2 regions of the Comamonas sediminis genome follow, and region 1 is predicted to be linked to the other one. Evidence: riboswitches for the same ligand, from Rfam matches in the RefSeq annotation. Region 1 holds a riboswitch; the other holds the start of a gene.

Region 1 (9,938 bases):
GCAAACGCTTCAAGCCCCGGTAGCCGTGCGAGGCCATCACAATCAGGTCGCAGTTTTCCTTCTTGGCCGTCTCCAGCAAGGCTTCGGCAATCAGGTCGGACTTGATCACCAAGGTCTTGATCGGCACGCCCGTTGCGGCACCTTCGGCCACGACCTTGTCAACCACGCTCTGCGCAGCGCGCTGCCAGCCTTCTTCGATGCGTGCGATGTCATCGGGGTTCTGCATCGTGCTGCCTTCGAAGTAGCTGCGCGGGTAGTTCGGCGAGATATTGACGGCGGTGACGGTGGCATGGCTCAGCTTGGCCAGCGCCAGCGCATGGCGGACCGCTTTCTCGGACAGCTCAGAGCCATCGGTGGCAAGCAGGATATGTTGGTACATGACAGGCTCCTTTCGGGTCAGACTCTGGACAGGGCCACAGGCTGCTGCCTTGCCCTGGTTTCATCTCCAAGCATCGCCGCTTATCGCGCGGAACGATGTCGGATCAGGCCGCATTCGTGTCTCGGGCCTGCACTTTTCAGGCCGAGCAGGCCTGGGTGTTGATCAGACCCTGGAGCTTGTCGGTGTCGAGAATGCGCACATGGCGCTGCTTGACCTCGATGATGTTCTCCTCGGCAAACTTGGAGAAGGTGCGGCTCACCGTTTCAAGTTTCAGGCCCAGGTAGCTGCCGATTTCCTCGCGGGTCATGCGCAGGATCAGTTCATGCTGCGAAAAGCCCCGGGCGTGCAGCCGCTGCACCAGGTTCAGCAGGAAGGCGGCCAGACGCTCTTCGGCACGCATGCTGCCCAGCAGCAGCATCACGCCGTGCTCGCGCACGATCTCGCGGCTCATGACCTTGTGCACATGGTGCTGCAAGGCCGTCACTTCGCGCGACAGGTCCTCGAGTGTCGAGTAGGGCATCACGCAGACCTCGGCATCTTCCAGCGCAATCGCGTCGCAGGAGTGGCGGTCATTGACGATGCCGTCCAGGCCGATGATCTCGCCCGCCATCTGAAAACCGGTGACCTGGTCACGCCCGTCTTCTGTGGCGATGCTGGTCTTGAAGAAGCCGGTGCGAATCGCATACAGCGAGGTGAACGTCTCGCCATTGCGGAACAGCGCACTGCCGCGCTTGATCTTGCGACGGGTGGCAACGATCTCGTCGATACGCTCCATTTGTTCGGCCGACAGACCCACGGGCATGCACAGCTCGCGCAGATTGCAGTTGGAGCACGCCACTTTGATGGAGTTGGATGTCATGTATCAATACCCGTGAACAAATATTCGTGTAGGAACGGCGTTCCATGTATGGGCCTATTGTGCGTGCAGGCGCCAAATGGGTTCTTGATGTATATCAAGGACGGGTGGCAAGCCTTGGGGCACATTGGGGGTCCGCAAGGATAAAGCCCATGATTTCCCTGACCCCCGAACTGCTGCGCCGTTTTGACGTCCCCGGCCCCCGTTACACGTCGTATCCTACCGCAGACCGATTTGTTGAAGCCTTTGCTGCGAATGAGTACAAGCAGGCGCTGGTGCAGCGCGGCCACGGCCTGGCTGGGAGATTGGCGCCGCTGTCGTTGTATGTGCATGTGCCGTTCTGTGCCTCGCTGTGCTACTACTGCGCCTGCAACAAGATCATCACCAAGCATGCCGAGCGGGCCGACGAATACCTGGATTACCTGGAGCGCGAGCTGGATCTGCAGCTCGCCCACCTCAGCACCCGGTCCACCATCAGCCAGCTGCACCTGGGCGGGGGCTCGCCGACCTTCCTGAGCGATGCGGGTCTCAGCCGCCTGATGGACATGGTCAAGCAGCGCTTCCATCTGCAGCCGGGCGGCGAGTACTCGATCGAGATCGACCCGCGCACCGTGAGCCGCGAGCGCCTGCTGCACCTCTACCAACTGGGTTTTAACCGCCTGAGCTTTGGCGTGCAGGATTTCGACCCGCTGGTGCAAAAGGCCGTGCACCGCGAGCAGCCCGCCGACCAGGTGTTTGCGCTGGTCGAGCAGGCGCGCGCAATCGGCTTTGAATCCATCAATATTGATCTGATCTATGGTTTGCCGTTGCAAAGCCCGGCCAGCTTCGCCCGCACGATGGAGCAGGTCAATGCGCTGCGGCCTGACCGCATTGCGCTCTACGCCTATGCGCATCTGCCCGAGCGCTTCAAGCCCCAGCGCCGCATCCTGGTGCAGGACTTGCCCAGCCCGGCGGACAAGCTGGCCATGCTGGCCCAGGCGCTGGCCGCGCTGGAGGGTGCCGGCTATGTCTACGTGGGCATGGACCATTTCGCGCTGCCCGAGGATGCGTTGGCGGTGGCCAAGCGCCAGGGCCGCCTGCACCGCAATTTTCAGGGCTATAGCACGCAGCCCGATTGTGATCTGCTGGCGCTGGGCGTCTCGGCCATCGGCCGCATCGGCGCCACCTACAGCCAGAATGCCAAGACGCTGGAGGAGTATTACGACCTGATCGACCAGGGCCAGATCCCCGTGGTGCGCGGGCTGGCGCTGACGCGCGATGACCTGCTGCGCCGCGCGGTGATCATGGGTCTGATGTGCCAGGGCAGCCTGGCGATCGAATCGCTGGAGCAGGCCTGGCTGATCGACTTTGCGCAGTACTTTGCCGCCGAGCTGGCCCAGCTGCGCGAGCTGCAGGCGCAGGGCCTGGTGGACGTGCGAGACGATGTGATCAACGTGACCGAGCTGGGCTGGTACTTTGTGCGCGGCGTGGCCATGGTGTTCGACAAGAACCTGCAGGCCGACCGCAACCGCGCGCGCTTCTCGCGCATCATCTAGCCTGCTGTGGCCCGTCTCAGACCTGCCAAGCCGCCAGACTCTTGTAGAGCATGTACAGCGCCAGGCACAGCAGGATGCCGCCAAAGATCTTCTTGAGCTGTGCCACCGGCAGGCGGTGTGCGGCGCGGGCACCCAGCGGTGCGGTCAGCACGCTGCAGGTGGCGATGGCGGCCAGGCCCGGCAGCCAGATGTAGCCCAGCGAATGCGGTGGCAGGCCCTGCAGGTGCAGGCCGGCCACCATGAAGCCGGCGACATTGGTGACGGCGATCGGAAAGCCCAGCGCCGAGCTGGTTGCCACCGCGTTGTGCATCGGCACACTGCACCAGGTCATGAAGGGCACGCTGATGAAGGCGCCCCCGGCACCGACAAGGCCCGAGAGGCAGCCAATCACGCCGCCGGCCGCCAGCTGCCCGGCGGTGCCCGGCATCGGGCGCGTCCCTTGGCTGTTGGGCTTGCGGAACATGCGCAGTGCCGAGTAGCCAATGAACAGGCCGAAGAACAAGCCCAGGTAGCTGCCCTTGAGCACAGCAAAAATGCCCAGGCTGGCCAACAGGCCGCCCAGCACGATGCCAGGGGCTAGGCGTTTGACGAGATCCCAGCGCACGGCACCATGCTGGTGGTGGGCGCGGACGCTGGACATCGATGTGAACACGATGGTCGCCATCGACGTGGCGATCGCCATCTTGATCGCCAGCTCAGGCGCCACGCCCTGGGTGCCCAGGATATAGGTGATGAAGGGCACCAGTACCATGCCGCCGCCGATGCCCAGCAGGCCTGCCAGAAAGCCGCCGATCAATCCCAGCAGGGACAGCGGCAGCAGAACGAGAGGATCAGCCATGGTGCGCAGTAAAAAGGCCACCTGAAACAGGTGGCCTGAAACCCCGCTGTCGCGGAGAGGAGAAGACAGGTTGGGCAGCCTGCCCGAAAAAATCAGGTGTTCGCAGCGGATCCACTGGACCGTCATCCTGAACCGGGGGTTCAGGTGGGCGAGGGCAACCTATCGTTGGGTTCATCTGACGCGAGACGATCACGCTCAATAGGTAATGTACCAAGCCCGTGCTCGTAGAGCATTGGTTCAAGGAACTATAAAGTCCAGCAGGGCTGCGAACGCTTCCATTGTAATCGCTCGCACCTGCTGCACCCGCCAAAATCGCAATTCAATGTGCTGAGATTGGTCAAAAAAGATAGCGTCCTACACAGCTCGTAGAACGCATGGAACGGTATTTTTAGCCAATGCATTGCATGGCGCCGGTATTTGGTGTTAGCGGCTGCTAACACGCTGCTGTCAGGCGCTGGCGGCCAGCGTTTCGGCACCCGCGGAGGGGGCGGGAGCCAGTGCCGCATCGAGCCGTTGCAGCACCGATTGCAGACGGGGCTCGTCCCAGTCCAGGCTGGCCTGCGCAGCGGCGGCGGGCTGGGTCTGGGCCTCGGCCATTGCAGCCGATTGGGCGGCGGCCTGCGCTTGCAATGCATCGGCCGTCTGGCTTAACTGGCTGTTTTGCACTTGCAGGTCGAGCAGATCAAAGGCCACATTGAGCGCCGCCAGCACGGCAATGCGCTCGCGGCCGCGGATCTTGCCCGCGTCGCGGATGCCGCTCATGGCCTCATCCACATGCTTGACGGCGGCCAGCAAGCGTGCCTCCTGGCCTTCGGGGCAGCCCAGCATATAGCTTTGCTGCATGATGTGTACTTCCAGCTGTTTCATCATTCGTCCTGGTCAAAGGTCTTGGGCAGGCGTTCGATCAGTGCGTCCACGCGGGCGCGGGCCGCAGTCAAGCGCGATTGGAGGGAGTCGCGCTCCTGGGTAAGGGTGGTGACCTGCTCTTGCAGTTGGGCGTGGGCGCGTTGCAAAGCCTCATGACGGCTCAGCAGTGCTTCCACCCGCTCAAGCATCAGATCCATAGAAGGCGTAGTGGCCATAGAGAGACAGTCTTCTTAAGTGCGCAATGGGTTTAACGCTAAAATTGTACCCGTTGGTGCTCGCCCCAGTGGTTCACATGGGGGCAGTTCAACGGGAAGCAGGAGCGCTGCTTGTGCCCTACAAGCCTTACGCAACCTGCGCTGCCCCCGCAACGGTAAGCGATGGTTGGCTTTTGCGCCATCCACAGCCACCACTATGCCACTGAATACCTTGAACAAGTGTTTGGGAAGGCGTGTGCTGTGTCATCGCCAGCCCGGATACCGGCCAACATAGTGGAGGTGCGTGGCCCAGGTGCTGCCACAGCTTCCGTGTTCCCCATTGCCGGCGGGGAGGCTGGCGCGGGGTGGTTCATCGCCAGCTCAGTCCATGTTTTTCTCGCCTTTCACGACACGCCGCTGCGCGCGTCCCGTCTGCACGCCCCGTTCCCGGTTGTTCCCCTCCCGCTCCGCCATCGCTTGGGCGGTGAGCGCAGCGCTGCCTTGCGTGGCCCTGTCCGCGCAGGCGCAGCAGCTGCCCTCCGGCCAGGAAACAGCGGGTAAGAACCTGCAGGAGATGGTGGTGACCGCCAACCGCATCGCGCAGCCGCTGTCCGATCTGGTGGCCGATATGTCCATCATCGATGCGCAAACCATTGAGCGCCAGGGCCCGGGCAGCGTCGCCGATGTGCTGGCTCGGGTGCCGGGTATCCAGATCACGCGCAACGGCGGGCCCGGCACGGCCACCAGCGTGTTTCTGCGCGGCGCCGATTCGCGCTTCACCGCCGTCTACGTTGACGGCGTGCGCATGGATTCGCAATCGACTGGCGGCGCCTCCTGGCAATCGATTCCGCTGGCGCTGATCGACCGCATCGAAGTGCTGCGCGGCCCGGCTGCTGCCGTCTACGGCTCGGACGCCATGGGCGGTGTGGTGCAGATCTTCACGAAGAAGGGCGACGGCCCCGCCCAGCCCTATGCCCGCCTGGGGGTGGGCAGCCGGGGCACGTTCACTGCAGAGGCGGGTATCTCCGGCGGCGCGGGCGGGTGGGATTACGCGCTGGGCCTCAACCGCTCGCAGACCGATGGCTTCAATGCCCGTACGGCCGCCACCGCCAACCCGGACAAGGACGACTACCGCAGCAATGCGGTCAGCGGCCGTCTGGGCTACCAGCTCAACCGCCAGCACCGGCTGGAGGCTACCTTGCTGGCCAGCGATGTGAACTCGGGCTATGACAACAGCCTGACCGAGGACGACCGCAGCCTCAACAAGATGTATGCGCTGGGCCTGAACTGGCAGGCGCAGTGGACCGCGCAATACAGCACCAAGCTGCAGTTCACCCAGTCTCGCGACTATTACGAAACCCGTCCCTCGCCCTACCAGACGGACACCCGCCTGCAGAACTACCTGTTCCAGAACGAATGGCGCCTGGGTGTGCACACGTTGACAGCCGCGCTGGAGCGGCGTGACGACGCATTGACCAATGGCGGCATTGACCGCGACCGCCACCAGAATGCGCTGGCGCTGGGCTATGGCCTGAACACCGGCCCGCACACGGTGCAGCTGAACCTGCGCCGGGATGACGACAGCGAGTTTGGCGGCAAGACCACCGGCAGCGCCGCCTACGGCTATGCGTTTGCAACCCACTGGCGCGCCACGGCAACGGTGGGCACCGCCTTCCGTGTGCCCACGCTCTACCAGCGCTTCAGCGAATATGGCGATGCCTCACTGCAGCCCGAGAAAAGCCGCAATGCCGAGCTGGGCCTGCGCTGGGCGCAAGGTGCGCACAGCTTCTCGGCCACGGCCTACCGCAACCGGGTGACCGACCTGATCAACTTCTCGTCACCCGGCAGCTGCGACAGCCCATTCGGCTGCTATGCCAATGTGGGCAAGGCACGCCTGGAAGGCATCACCCTGGCGGGCACCACCAAGCTGGGCGCCTTCAACCTGCATGGTTCGGTTGATTTCCAGAACCCGCGCGACACCGAAAACGACAAGCTGCTGGCGCGCCGCGCCAAGCGCTATGCCACCCTGGGCGCCGAGACGCGTGCCGCAGGTTGGACCTGGGCCGCCGACCTGCAGACCAGCGCCAAGCGCTTTGACAATGCCGCCAACACCAACGTGCTGGGCGGCTACACCTTGTTCAACCTGTCGGCGCAGACCGAGGTGGCCAAGGATGTGAACCTGATCGCCCGGATCAACAACCTGGCGGACAAGCGCTACCAGACCGCACGCACCTACGCCACCGAAGGGCGCAGCGTGTATGTGGGTGTGAAGTGGATGCCGCGCTGAGCGCAGAGGGGATAAGCGAGCCATGACAGAGATGACGGTTCAGGACCGCCCAACGGCCTCTTGTGTGGCGCTGCTGATTGCGGCGCCCGCATCCGGCCAGGGCAAAACCACGGTGACAGCGGCCCTGGCCCGCCTGCATGCCCGCCAGGGCCGGCGGGTGCAGGTGTTCAAGTGCGGTCCGGATTTTCTTGATCCGCAGTGGCTGCGCCTGGCCAGCGGCCAGCCGGTGCATGCGCTGGACCGCTGGATGAACGGTGAAGCGGATGTGCGCGCGCGCCTGTTCCAGGCCGCGCAGTGCAACGATGTGCTGCTGATCGAAGGCGTGATGGGCCTGTTCGATGGCGCCAACAGCGCCGCCGAGCTGGCCAAGTCGCTGGGCATCGCTGCCGTGGTGGTGGTCGATGCATCGGCGATGGCCGCTACCTTTGGCGCCATTGCCCATGGTTTGCAGCACTATGACCCGGGCCTGCAACTGGCCGGCGTGCTGGCCAACCGGGTGGCCACCGCCCACCATGGCGAGATGCTGCGCAGCGGCCTGCGCGACCCGGCCCTGTGGCTGGGCGCGATGAACCAGGTCAGCCTGGATGCCGCCAAGCCGCGCGCCAACCTGCTGCCCGAGCGCCATCTGGGACTGGTGGCAGCCCATGAGCTGCACGACGCCGCCGAGCGCCTGGATGCTGCTGCCGATGTGCTGGCGCAAACGCCGCTGGGCCAGCTGGCCTGGCAGCAGTGGCAGCAGCGCTGGACGGTGGCCTTTACCGCGCCTGCGCCCACCGCCCCGGTGCCCGCCTGGCTGGCCGGGCGGCGCATTGCAATCGCCCGCGATGCCGCTTTCAGCTTTATCTACACTGCCAATCTGGAATGCCTGCAGGCCATGGGGGCCGAGCTGGCCTTTTTCTCGCCGGTCGCCGGGGAGCGCCTGCCCGCCTGCGATGCGCTGTGGCTGCCCGGGGGCTACCCGGAGCTGCACCTGCAGGCACTCAAGGCCAATGCCGGTCTGCAGCTCGATCTGCAGGCGCACGTAGAGCAGCGCAAGCCGGTCTGGGCCGAATGCGGCGGCATGGTGGCGCTGGCCGAAGGCCTGACCGATCTGGACAGCCGCTGGCACAGCCTGTGGGGCTTGCTGCCGGCGCAGGCCGTGATGCAGCAGCGCCTGGCCGGCCTGGGCATGCAGCAGCTGCAGACGCCCTGGGGCATGCTGCGCGGCCACACCTTTCACTATTCGAAGCTGCAAAGCGAAGCCCAGCAAGTGGCGCGCAGCAGCCGCCCGGGCCAAGCGGCCGACAGCGGCACGGGCGAAGCCGTCTACCAGCAGGGCAGCATCCATGCCAGCTATTTCCATGCCTGGTTCCCCTCGTGCCCGCAGGCGGTGGCCGCCTTGCTCGGGGTGGAGATGCCGGTGGTCGATCCGCAGGCCTGGCACAGCGGGGCGCTGAACGCCTAAGATGCGCGGCATGGATCAATCTATATTCCATATCGATGGAGCTCCGCTGAAGCTGCTGCTGCTGGGCGGGCAGAAATCGGGCAAATCGCGCCAGGCCGAGCTGCTGGCGCGCGCTTGGCTGCAGGCCGATGCCGGCCGCAGCGCCAGCCTGGTCGCCACCGGCACTGCGTATGACCTCGAGATGCACGAGCGCATTGCGCGCCACCAGCGTGACCGCCGCGAGCGCGTGCCGCAACTGGCGACCCTGGAAGCGCCGCGCGACGTCGCCCAGCTGCTGCAGGCCCACAGCCGGCCAGAGCACCTGCTGGTGGTCGATTGCCTGACCCTGTGGCTCACCAACTGGCTGATGCCGATGGAGCCGCCAACCCCAGCGCCCGCCACTGCGCCAGCACCTGCGCAAGCCTGGCAGACGCAGTGCGATGCCTTCATCGCTGCGTTGCAGGCCGCCACTGGCCCCGTCATTCTGGTCAGCAATGAGATTGGCCTGGGCGTGATTCCGATGGGCCGCGAGGTGCGCGCGTTTGTCGATGCGCTCGGTCTGCTGAACCAGCAAGCGGCAGCGGCCTGCAACCGCGTGCAACTGATGGCGGCCGGCTTGCCGCTGCAGATGAAATGATGGCTTGGTTTTTTGCTCTCCGACCCCGTCTGCGGCAAGCGCTGGCCTGCATGGCGCTGGGGGCCGCATGGCCGATGGTGCATGCGGCGCCGTCTGCCAGCATCGATGAACTGCGCCTGCAACCCTTTGCGAATGCGCCGGTCTGGAAGGACCAGGACCTGGTCACGCCCGCGGCCATCGTCGATGACCGGGGCCGCCAGGTGCAGCTGGGCCAACTGCCGCAGCGCATCGTGAGCCTGTTGCCATCGCTGACCGAGAGCACCTGCGCGCTGGGCCTGTGCGAGCGCCTGGTGGGGGTGGACCGCTATTCGGACTGGCCTGCCTCGGTCAAGAAGCTGCCGGTGGTGGGCGGCGGTCTGGACCCGAGCGTTGAATCGGTCGTGGCGCTCAAGCCCGATGTGGTGCTGCTGTCCAATGCCTCCAAGGCGGCCGAGCGGCTGCAGGCGCTGGGCCTGAAGGTGGTGGCGCTGGATGTGAAGTCCAAGGCCGACATCCACCGCGTGCTGGGCACCCTGGGCCAGCTGTTGGGCGTGCCGCAGGCGCACGGCGCAGAGCGGGTCTGGCGTGACCTGGAATCGGGCATTGATGCCGTGGTGCGCGAGCTGCCCGAGCGCACGCGCCATACCCGGGTCTACTTTGAGGTGAGCCGAGGCCCTTATGCGGCCGGCCCCCAGTCCTTTATCGGCGAGACCCTGACCCAGCTGGGCGCCGACAATGTCGTGCCAGCCGAGCTGGGTCCCTTTCCCCGGCTGAGCCCGGAGTTTTTGCTGCGCGCCCAGCCCGAGGTGATCATGCTCGGCAACCGCAGCATGCAGGCTGCTACCAGCTACCCGGGCTGGCACAACCTCCAGGCCGTCAAGGCGGGCAGGGTCTGCGTGTTCAGCGATGAAGAGTCGTATGCCATCGTGCGGCCCGGCCCGCG
Region 2 (9,938 bases), on a different contig from region 1:
GCCAGTGAGGAGGCGCAGACGCTGTACCACTATGTGGAGCAGGGGCTGGATGCGCTGAGCCAGGGGATGGAGGCGGTGCGGGCCCACCACAACGACGCACAGTTCCATATCCAGGTCAGCCCCTACTTTGCGACCCAGTACCTGATCCGCTCGCTGCCGTCGTTCACCAAGGATTACCCGGCACTGGATCTGCGCATCTCCATTGGCGTGGAGCTGCCTTCGTTTGACAGCAGTGATCTGGATGCTGCGATCGTCTGGGGCTATGGCGGTGTGGACCACCTCGATGAAACCCCGCTGCTCGAAGACCTCAAGGTCATCGTTGCCGCACCCCAGCTGCTGGCCGAGCACCCGGTGGAGACCGCGCAGGACCTGCCGCACCACCGGCTCATCTCGCCGCTCAGCCACAACACCTTGTGGCAGGACATCTATGCCATGCTGGGCCTGGATCCGGGCGACAAGCATGCCAGCCCGATGCTGCTGCACACACACGATGCGATGCTGCAGGCCGTCCTCAGCGGGCAGGGGGTGGGGCTGCTGTCCTATGTGGATGCGCTCAGCTATATCCACAGCGGCAAGCTGCTCGCGCCCTTTGGCCCGGAGCTGCTGCGCCAACTGCCGATGGATAGAACGCCCAAATTCCACCTCTACACACGCCGGGGCGGGGGTGAGCGGCCTATCCAGACCAGCTTTCGGCAATGGCTGCTGGGCCAGTTGAGCAGCACCGACTTCATCGGCTACGCGTCGCGCCTGCCGCAGAGCCGATCCCGCGCCCCTGCCAGCGCTGTATCGCCGGGCTGACACAGCCTGCCGTCGAACGGCGCACCAATGGCTCGCGGCTGGTACACTGGCTGCGCTTTGAAAAAAGCCTATCTACAGGTGCTTGTCATGCACAAGTGAAACGGGAACAAGGTCGGGAGGAAGCTCCCCCAAGCCTTGGCTGCCCCCGCAACGGTAGACAGGAAAAGTAGCCGATGCGGCCCGCTCCCACGCGGGCCCAGTCACTGGGGTCGAGAGTGTGTCCATGCCTGCGAGGCCATGAGACACGCCCGCCCTGGGAAGACCGGTTACCGGGTCGGCGCCTGCGCCGTACCGCCTGTAAGCCCGGAGACCGGCCTGTTCGTAGTCGTAGCGTGTTCCGGACCTCTCTGTCCTGACGGCGCTCTCTCAACTGTCTGCGGGGTGTGGACGGCGGTTCGGCATGCGGCCCCGTCCCTGGGATGACCGCGTGCAGTGCGGCCCTCACATCAGGCAGTTTTCGCCTTTTGTTGAAATGACTGCAGTTCCTTTTCCGAAAAACCGGCTCCTGGCAGCCGGTCGGCTCTCTTCCTCGTTGCGTCTGGTGGGTCACTCCTGTGTCCTGTGTTTGCCTGCCCTGGGCATGGCGGTGGCCCATGCGCAAGAGGCATCGCTGTCCGAAGTGGTGGTGACCGACAGGCGCAGCGAGCCCCATGCGCTCCAGCTGCCTTCCACCTCGGCCAGCAAGCTGGCCATTCCGCTGCAGGACCTGCCGGCCAGCGTCAGCTCGGTATCGGCTGTGCAGATCCAGGAGCGCGCCGACTATGAGGTGGTCGATGCCGTGGGCCGCAGCGTGGGCCTGAGCACGACCGGCACCCCTGGCAACGGCGGACTGTCGTTTTCCAGCCGGGGCTTTAATGGCGTCAACTCGGTGGGGGTGGCCGAAGACGGTCTGGCCTTGGGCGTGGCCGCAGGCACCGTGGCCTATCCCAATTCCAGCTGGGGCTATGAGCGCTTTGATGTGCTGCGCGGTCCGGCATCGCTGATGTACGGCAGCGGCACGATGGGCGCCACCGTGAATGCGGTGCGCAAGGAGCCCAGCCGCACCACCTCGTCCGAAGTGTTGCTGGGCGCTGGCTCCCATGGCACGGCGCGTGCGGGCCTGGGCACCACCGGCGCACTGAGCGACAGCCTGAGCTACCGCCTGGATGTCTACGGTGATCGCACGGACGGCGAGCGCCAGCTGGGCAACAGCGACAGCAAGAAGCTGATGAGCGCCATCCGCTGGCAGGCCAACAGTGACCTGCGCCTGGACCTGACGGCCGATGTCAGCGACCAGCGGCCCGAGCGCTACTTTGGTACCCCCGTCGTTGATGGCAAGCCGGTGGCGGCACTGCGCGACCGCAATTTCAACGTTCTCGACAGCGACATCCACTACAAGGACCAGCGCTACAAGCTCAAGGCCGAGTGGAACGTGAGCGACGCGCTGGTGCTGCGCAACGAGACCTACCACATGAAGGCCGACCGCCACTGGAAGAACATCGAAGGCTACGACTACGATGCCGGCACCCGCACGGTCCACCGCTACGATTACCTGGAGATCGGCCACGATCTGGAGCAAAGCGGCAACCGCCTGGGTGCCGTATTCAAGCCCGGCCAGCACGAGATTGCGATGGGCTGGGACGTGTCGCAGGCCAAGTTCACCGCCCTCAACAACTCCCCATATACCGGCGAGTCCGATGTGCCGCTGACCGGTGGCACCAGTGGCTACTGGAACAGCCCGGACCCCTATAAGGCGCGCATGACCTCGCGCATCCGCCAGAACGCCTTCTACCTCGAAGACGCCTGGAAGCTGGGCGCGCAGTGGCTGCTGATGGCCGGCGTGCGCCGCGACCTGTATGACTTTGACCGCATGGACCTGCTCAGCCCGGCCCGTTTTGACAAGACCTTGGGCGGCACCTCCTGGCGCCTGGGCCTGACCCACAAGCTGGACCAGAACACCAGCGTCTATGCCCAGGTCAGCACCGGCCATGACCCGGTTACCAGTCTGCTGTCGCTGAGCCAGTCGCAAACCGGCTTCACCCTGAGCAAGGGCCGCCAGGTGGAGGTGGGCATCAAGCAGCAACTGCCCAATGACCAGGGCGAGTGGACCCTGGCGGTCTTCGACATCCGCAAGAAGGACATCATCACGCGCGACCCGGACCGCCCAGCGCTGTCGATCCAGGGCGGCAAGCAGTCGTCCAAGGGTATCGAGCTGGCGGGCAGTTGGCGGGCGACTGCGTCCTGGCGCTTTGAGGGCAACCTGGCCTATGCCGATGCCCAGTTTGACGAGCTGCGCGAAGGCGCCACCGCCATTGACCGCGCCGGCAACCAGCCCGCCAATGTGCCGCGCTACACGGCCAATGCCTGGGCGCACTACCAGACGGGCGATTGGCGGGCATCGCTGGGTCTGCGCCATGTTGCCAGCCGCTACACCAGCAATGCCAATACCGCGCAGCTGCCCGCCTACACCGTGGCCGATGCGGTACTGGGCTGGAACCTGAACCGCAGCACCAGCTTGAACCTCGTTGGCCGCAACCTGACCAACAAGCGCTATGCTGCATCGTCCTACGGCTCGCAATGGCTGATGGGCAATGGCCGCAGCTTTGAGCTGATGGCCCATCTGCGTTTCTGAGCAAGGCACAGGCATGACAGCAAGCACCTCCCGGCACATTCTGCGCGCGCTGGCGGCAGCGGCCGCCTTGGTGCTGGCCGGCTGTGACCAGCCAGCCGGCCCGCAGCCGCCCAGCCGCCCCACCCAGGCAGCAGCGGTCCCCATCGCCAGTGCGGCGGCTGCCGCGCCCGCAGGCTTGCGGGCTGCGCCGCTGGTGATCGATGTCTGCGGCCAGCCCCAGCGCTATGACCGGGTACCGCAGCGCGCCATCACGCACGATGTGAACATCACCGAGATGTTCCTGTTTCTGGGCCTGGGGCCCCAGCTGGTCGGTTACACGGGAATACCGTCGCGCAAGGAGATCAGCCCCGAGCTGGTGGACCAGTTCGCCCGGGTGCCCAAGCTCTCGTCGCAGGACATGAACCTGGAGACCATGCTGGAGGCACGCGCCGACTTTGTATTTGGCGGCTGGAGCTATGGGTTCCGCCCCGGCGGGGTCACGCCCGAGCTGCTGGCAAAGCACGGCATCGCATCCTATGTGCTGTCCGAGTCCTGCGTCCGCATCCACAAGCGTGAGCGTGTGGCGCTGGCCGACACCTTGGCGGACCTGCGCAATGTGGCGCGCATCTTTGACATCGAGCCCCAGGCGCAGCCGCAAATTGCCAAGCTGCAGGCCTCGATCAACCAGCTGGCCACGCAGATGCGAGGCAACACGCAGCAACCGCGTGTCTTTGTGTTTGACAGCGGCGAGAAGATACCGACGACGGTCGGCGGCTTCGGCATGCCCCAGGCCATGCTGGATGCCGCAGGTGGCAGCAACATCTTTGCCGACATCCCCAGCAACTGGCCCCGAGGCAATTGGGAGGATGTGATCACCCGCGACCCGGAGTGGATCATCATCATCGACTACGGCCAGCCCAGCGCACAGGGCAAGATCGATTTTCTGCGTTCCAAGCCGGAGCTGGCGGGGGTGTCGGCCATTCGCGAGCAGCGCTTTTTCGTCATCAGCTATGCCGAGGCCACGCCAGGGCCGCGCAACGTGAACGTGGCGCAGCGCCTGGCTGCTGCCTTGCACCCGGATCGCCGTATCACGGTGGACCCGGTTCCCTGGCTGCCTGCGGCGGAGTCCAAGCAGTGAGCCATGCGCCCGGTTGCAACGGCCAGCATGAACGCCAGCGGCGCAAGCCCTGGTCCTTGGCGCTGTGCCTGTTGCTGCTGCTGGCCTTGCTGCTGGTCAGTGGCCTGGCCGCCATCACCTGGGGCTCGGCATCGCTGCATGCCTCCACCGTGTGGTCGGTCGTCAGCCAGCAGCTGCTGGGCGGCGGCTGGCAGCCCGGTGCAGGGCAGGGCAGCATCAGCCAGCAGCACTACCAGATTGTCTGGATGGTGCGCATGCCCCGGGTGCTGCTGGCGGCGCTGGTGGGCGCCGGCCTGGCCGTGGTCGGCGTGGTGATGCAGGCGATGGTGCGCAACCCGCTGGCCGATCCGTACATGCTCGGTGTGTCCTCCGGCGCGTCAGTGGGGGCGGTGTCGGTGCTGGCCTATGGCAGTTTGGCGATGGCAGGTATCTATGCCATGACCGCAGGCGCCTTTGTTGGCGCGTTGCTGGCCACTGCGCTGGTCTATGCGCTGGCCCAGCAGCAAGGGCGTCTGCACGCCACCCGGCTGATCCTGAGCGGTGTGGCCATTGGCTACATGCTGATGGGTGTGACCAGCCTGATCACCTTGACCGCCGGCCAGCGCGAGCTGGCCAATGCCTTGCTGACCTGGACCTTGGGCAGCCTGGCAGCGACCCAGTGGAGCGCCCTGGGGCTGCCTGCCGCAGTGCTGGGCCTGGGCCTGCTGTGGCTGCTGCTGTGTGCGAGACAGCTCAATGCCTTGTTGGTTGGCGACGAGGGCGCTGCCACGCTGGGAGTCAACACCGCCCGCCTGCGCCTGCAACTGTTTGTCGTGGTGTCGCTGTTGACCGGTACGATGGTCGCCGTCAGCGGTGCCATCGGATTTGTCGGCCTGGTCATCCCCCATATCACCCGCATGCTGGTGGGCAGTGACCACCGCCGCGTGCTGCCGGTCAGTGCCTTGATGGGCGCGAGCTTTTTGGTGCTGGTCGATCTGGCCGCCCGCACCTGGTTTGCGCCCAGTGAGCTGCCGGTGGGCGTCATCACGTCGCTCATTGGCGGGCCCTTCTTTATCTGGATGCTGTGGCGCCGCACCAGTGCCATTCCGGGAGGCAGCGCATGATGCTGAGCGCCAAGCAACTGTCGTGGAGCGCCGGCCACGGCACCCAGGCCACACCGATCGTGCGCCAGGCCAGCCTGCAGGTGGCGCGCGGCGAATGTGTCGGTCTGGTGGGGCCCAATGGCTGCGGCAAATCGACCTTGATGCGCATGCTCTACCGTGTGCTGCAGCCCGAGGCCGGTGGCCAGATACAGCTGCAGGGCCGCGACATCTGGCAGATGAGCGCGCGGCAGTTTGCGCAGCAGGCGGCGGTGCTGGGCCAGGATACGGGCCTGGGCTTTGACTGCACGGTGCAGGAGTTGGTAATGATGGGCCGCTTTCCGCACCAGTCGCGCTGGGCGCGCGACAGTGCCGAGGACAAGGCCATCGTCAGCGCCTGCCTGGCGCAGGTGCGGGCCAGCCGCCTGGCCGACCATCCGCTGTCATCGCTCTCGGGTGGTGAGCGCCAAAGGGTGCTGCTCGCCCGTGCGCTGGCCCAGCAGCCGCAGCTGCTGTTTCTGGACGAACCCACCAACCACCTGGACATCCAGTTCCAGCTGGAGCTGCTCAGCCTGGTGCGCGCCTCGGGCTGCACCGTGCTGATCGTGGTGCATGACCTGAACCTGGCCGCGCAGTTCTGTGACCGCATCTATGTGATGCAAGCCGGCGTGATCGAGGCCGAGGGCAGGCCCGAGCAGGTGCTGACCTCGCAAACCATTGCGCGCGTGTTCCAGGTCGAGGCGCTGGTGGACCGCCATCCGCGCCTGGATAAGGCCCGTGTGAGTTACTGGATGGACAGACCCGATGGCTAAAAAACCCGATGCCTTGTTGCTGCTGGGCCGGGGTGGCCTGGGGTCGGCAGCCAAAAACGAGTTGCAGGCTTTGCTGCAGGCCTGCCAGCAGGCGGATCCGGGCCTGCCGGTGCAGCTGGCCTTTGTGGACCGCAACCTGCCGGCGCTGCCCCAGGCGCTGGACAGTCTGCGCGCCACGCTTGCGCCTGCGGATGGGGCGCAGCAGACCATTGTCATCCAGCCCACGATGGTGCCTGACGAGCCGGCACTGCGGCGCTGGCTGCAAAAGGTGGCTAGGCGCTGGCTGGCCAGCCAGCCCGACCATGCCCGGCCCCGGCTGGTATTTGCGCAGCCCCTGCTGCAGTGGGATGGCCTGGTGCCTGCCTTGCTGAACCACCTGGCGCTGGCAACGTTGCGGCCCGATGTGGTAACCGAGGAGGGCGAAGAGGGCTGGCAAACCGACCCGGTGGCCTGGAGCACGGTGCCCACCCACCAGCGCCATGTGCTGTGGTGCATGGGGCCGCGCTGCGTGGCCAAGGGTGCCGCCGCGCTTTGGCCCCGGCTCAGCCAGGCGGTGCAGGCCAGTGCGCCCCTCAAACAGCAGTTGCAGCTGCTGCAGACCAGCTGCCAGTACCCCTGCAACCAGGGGCCGCTGATGATCGTCTATCCCGAGGGCGTCTGGTACGGCCATCTGGATGAAGACAGCCTGGTGCCGGTGCTCAAGAGCCACATCGAAGGCAGCGAGGCCTGTGCAGCCCACCGGGTGCATACGCTCCAGGCACCTCCGCCCTGCAGCAATGCGGACGAATGAGCGCAGTGCGCTATTTGCATTGCAGCAGCGGATCGGCCGCAAAAATCTCCACCACCCAATCGACAAAGGCCCGCACCTTGGCACTCAGATGGGAGTTGGGCGGGTACACCACATAAACCGGCAGCAAAGGCTGGGTCCATTCCGGCAGGATCTGCACCAGCTGACCGCTTTGGAGATACTCGCGCGCCTGGTAGCTGGTGATCTGGCCCACACCCTGGCCGCTGAGCAGGCAGGTCGTGTAGGCATTGGCTTCGTTGACGGCTAACGTCGAGGGGTTGGCAATCTCGATGCTCTCGCTGTTGTGCTGAAACTCGAGCGGATAGCGGCGCTGGGTGACCGGCGAGAAGTAAATCACACTGTTGTGGCCGTTTTCCAGGTCGCGCGGATGCTGCGGCGTGCCCTGGCGCTGCAAATAGGCGGGCGAGGCCACCGTCAAAAATTCCACGTTCCCGACACGGCGCGCGACCAGTGACTGGTCGCGCAGCTCGCCGCCGCGCACCACGCAATCGACATTGTCAGCAATCAGGTCCACGGTGCGGTCGGTCACGCCCAGGTCGATCTGGATGTCCGGGTAGCGCGCCTGAAAGGTCGCCAGCTGTGGAATCACCAGAAGCCGGGCGATCGAGGTGCCTACATCCACACGCAGACGCCCGCGCGGCGTCGCACGCACCTGGCTCATGCTGGCTTCGAGTTCATCGAAGTCGCTCAGCAGCCGCACGGCACGGTCATAGTAGGCGGCGCCATCGGTGGTCACCGTCACGCGGCGGGTCGTGCGGTTGAGCAGTTTGACCCGCAGCCGGTCTTCCAGCGCCTGCACATGCTTGGTCACACTGGCCTTGGGCAGCTGCAGCGAGGTAGCCGCGAGCGTGAAGGTGCCCGACTCCACGACCCGCGCAAACACCCGCATTGCCTGTATCTGATCCATCTGCCTCTCCTTGCACTGGCGCGCACGCGCGCGCTAAAAGTAGGTGGATTCTCACACGCGAAAGATGGCGCTATTGTTCCTGATTTGGAAATAGTGCGGCCATAATTTGCCGATTGATCAGTTGCAGCATCGCAACTACATTTACCCATGCCTACTCATCAACAGGCTCACTTATGTCTGACACCACCGTAAAAAGCAGCGCATTGGCTCCCGACTTCATCGACACCGTCGCTCCGACGGCGTCGGGCGAGTCGGTGGCCGTGCGCCTGTACGGTAGCAAAGGCAAGTCCGGCGAGCCTTCGCCCTTGGTGCTGCATTTTCATGGCGGCGCTTTTGTCGAAGGTGATCTGGACAGTGGCTGCACCGTTGCGGGTCTGCTGGCAACAGCAGGGGCCCGTGTGGTGTCGGTGGCATATCCGCTCTCGCCTGAGCATCCATTTCCGCGTCCATTGGAGATCGGTTATGAAATGCTTCAGTGGAGCTACAAACATCGCACACGCCTTGCCGGCAAAGGTGCGCCGATGTATGTGGCTGGCGAGGAGGCGGGTGCCAACCTGGCCGCCGGCGTGTGTCTGATGGCGCGTGATCAACGCCATCCACCGCTGGCGGGGCAGATCCTGCTCTCACCCATGCTCAATCCCTGTGCCGGCACGGCGTCGCTTCGCGCTGCCAATGGCGATGCAACGGAATGCAAATGGGCCGAGGGCTGGAGCAAGTTCCTGGGCTGCGCCTATGGCGGCATCCATCCCTACGCCGTGCCAGCGATGGCGCAGCGCCTGGCTGGGCTACCCGCTACGCTCATCATGGTGGGCGATAAGGATCCGATGCACGACGAGGCACTGGCCTATGCCAGCCGCCTGCAGGCAGCGGGTCACTTGGTGCAGCAGCATGTATTCAAGGTCGCGCAACAGTGGCCCGATGCATTGCTTGAGCCCCGTGCTCCCGAGCCCTGTCCCTGTGCCGGGGCCGTGCTGGAACAACTGGCACTTTTCTTCGAGACATCCCGATGTCGGGCGCAAGCCTGATCCCCTGAACGAAGCGCAAGGCTTGAGCGGCGCCTCCCTCCGGTAAAGCCCGGGGAGCGGCGGCGGGCAGCTGCGCCTTCACCACCCTTAGAAACGCTTTCTCGCAACGCATTGCCGTGTGGAGATTTTGCGAAACCCTCGCCCAGTGGGATGGGCGTGGATCGGGATGAGCCGCAAGGCGTCTTTTGCAGTCAATAGCCGTAGCTATTGACAAGGAAGACAACGCAGCGGATCGCCCGAGACCACGTTCAGACCAAGGCAGGGAGTTTTGCAGAGGCTCCACTGTGGCAAGGATTTTCTGTCGGCTTTTGTAGCCGCAGGGGCATGCCGTTGCCGCAAGAAACCTCAAAAACTATTCACGCACACATCAGGACTTGGCCATGAGCAACAACAAAACTTCGACTTCCCCTCAACGCCGCTGGTGGACGGCCATCGGTCTGGCAGCTGCCGTGGTGGCTGCAGGCGGCACGGCAATGGGCCTGCAAAGCTCGCACGCGAGTGCGCCGGCAGAGGCCACGGCACCGCCCGCGATGCCTGTCTCCGTCGCCCAGGTGCTGCAGCAGGACGTGCAGCTGTGGGATGAATTCTCCGGCCGGCTCGAAGCCGTGCAGCGCGTCGACGTGCGCCCGCGTGTCGCCGGCGCGCTGCAGGCGGTGCACTTCAAGGAGGGTGCGCTGGTCAAGGCCGGTGATCTGCTTTTCACGGTCGACCCCGCACCTTATGCCGCTGAAGTGGACCGCGCCGAAGCCCAGGTGGTGGCCGCCAAGGCACGCATGGGCTA

What was found. Region 1 has a riboswitch for cobalamin ahead of AB7A72_RS02715 (TonB-dependent receptor domain-containing protein). Riboswitches for the same ligand answer to the same signal wherever they lie in the genome.
Region 2: another riboswitch for cobalamin. It lies ahead of AB7A72_RS05555 (TonB-dependent receptor); the one in region 1 lies ahead of AB7A72_RS02715 (TonB-dependent receptor domain-containing protein).

The regions. Positions count from the first base shown of each region.
Region 1 covers NZ_JBGBDC010000001.1:615,924-625,861, reverse strand. Annotated here, with positions in the region: gene AB7A72_RS02745 (universal stress protein) at 1-379, opposite strand, end outside; gene fnr (fumarate/nitrate reduction transcriptional regulator Fnr) at 516-1,238, opposite strand; gene hemN (oxygen-independent coproporphyrinogen III oxidase) at 1,388-2,770, shown strand; gene AB7A72_RS02730 (sulfite exporter TauE/SafE family protein) at 2,787-3,608, opposite strand; gene AB7A72_RS02725 (cell division protein ZapA) at 4,056-4,475, opposite strand; gene AB7A72_RS02720 (PspA/IM30 family protein) at 4,475-4,690, opposite strand; cobalamin riboswitch at 4,729-4,974, shown strand; gene AB7A72_RS02715 (TonB-dependent receptor domain-containing protein) at 5,058-6,956, shown strand; gene AB7A72_RS02710 (cobyrinate a,c-diamide synthase) at 6,979-8,400, shown strand; gene AB7A72_RS02705 (bifunctional adenosylcobinamide kinase/adenosylcobinamide-phosphate guanylyltransferase) at 8,411-9,016, shown strand; gene AB7A72_RS02700 (ABC transporter substrate-binding protein) at 9,016-9,938, shown strand, end outside.
Region 2 covers NZ_JBGBDC010000002.1:283,685-293,622, reverse strand. Annotated here, with positions in the region: gene AB7A72_RS05560 (LysR substrate-binding domain-containing protein) at 1-798, shown strand, start outside; cobalamin riboswitch at 858-1,131, shown strand; gene AB7A72_RS05555 (TonB-dependent receptor) at 1,379-3,409, shown strand; gene AB7A72_RS05550 (ABC transporter substrate-binding protein) at 3,423-4,526, shown strand; gene AB7A72_RS05545 (FecCD family ABC transporter permease) at 4,583-5,629, shown strand; gene AB7A72_RS05540 (ABC transporter ATP-binding protein) at 5,626-6,417, shown strand; gene AB7A72_RS05535 ((2Fe-2S) ferredoxin domain-containing protein) at 6,410-7,207, shown strand; gene AB7A72_RS05530 (LysR family transcriptional regulator) at 7,218-8,132, opposite strand; gene AB7A72_RS05525 (alpha/beta hydrolase) at 8,306-9,157, shown strand; gene AB7A72_RS05520 (efflux RND transporter periplasmic adaptor subunit) at 9,538-9,938, shown strand, end outside.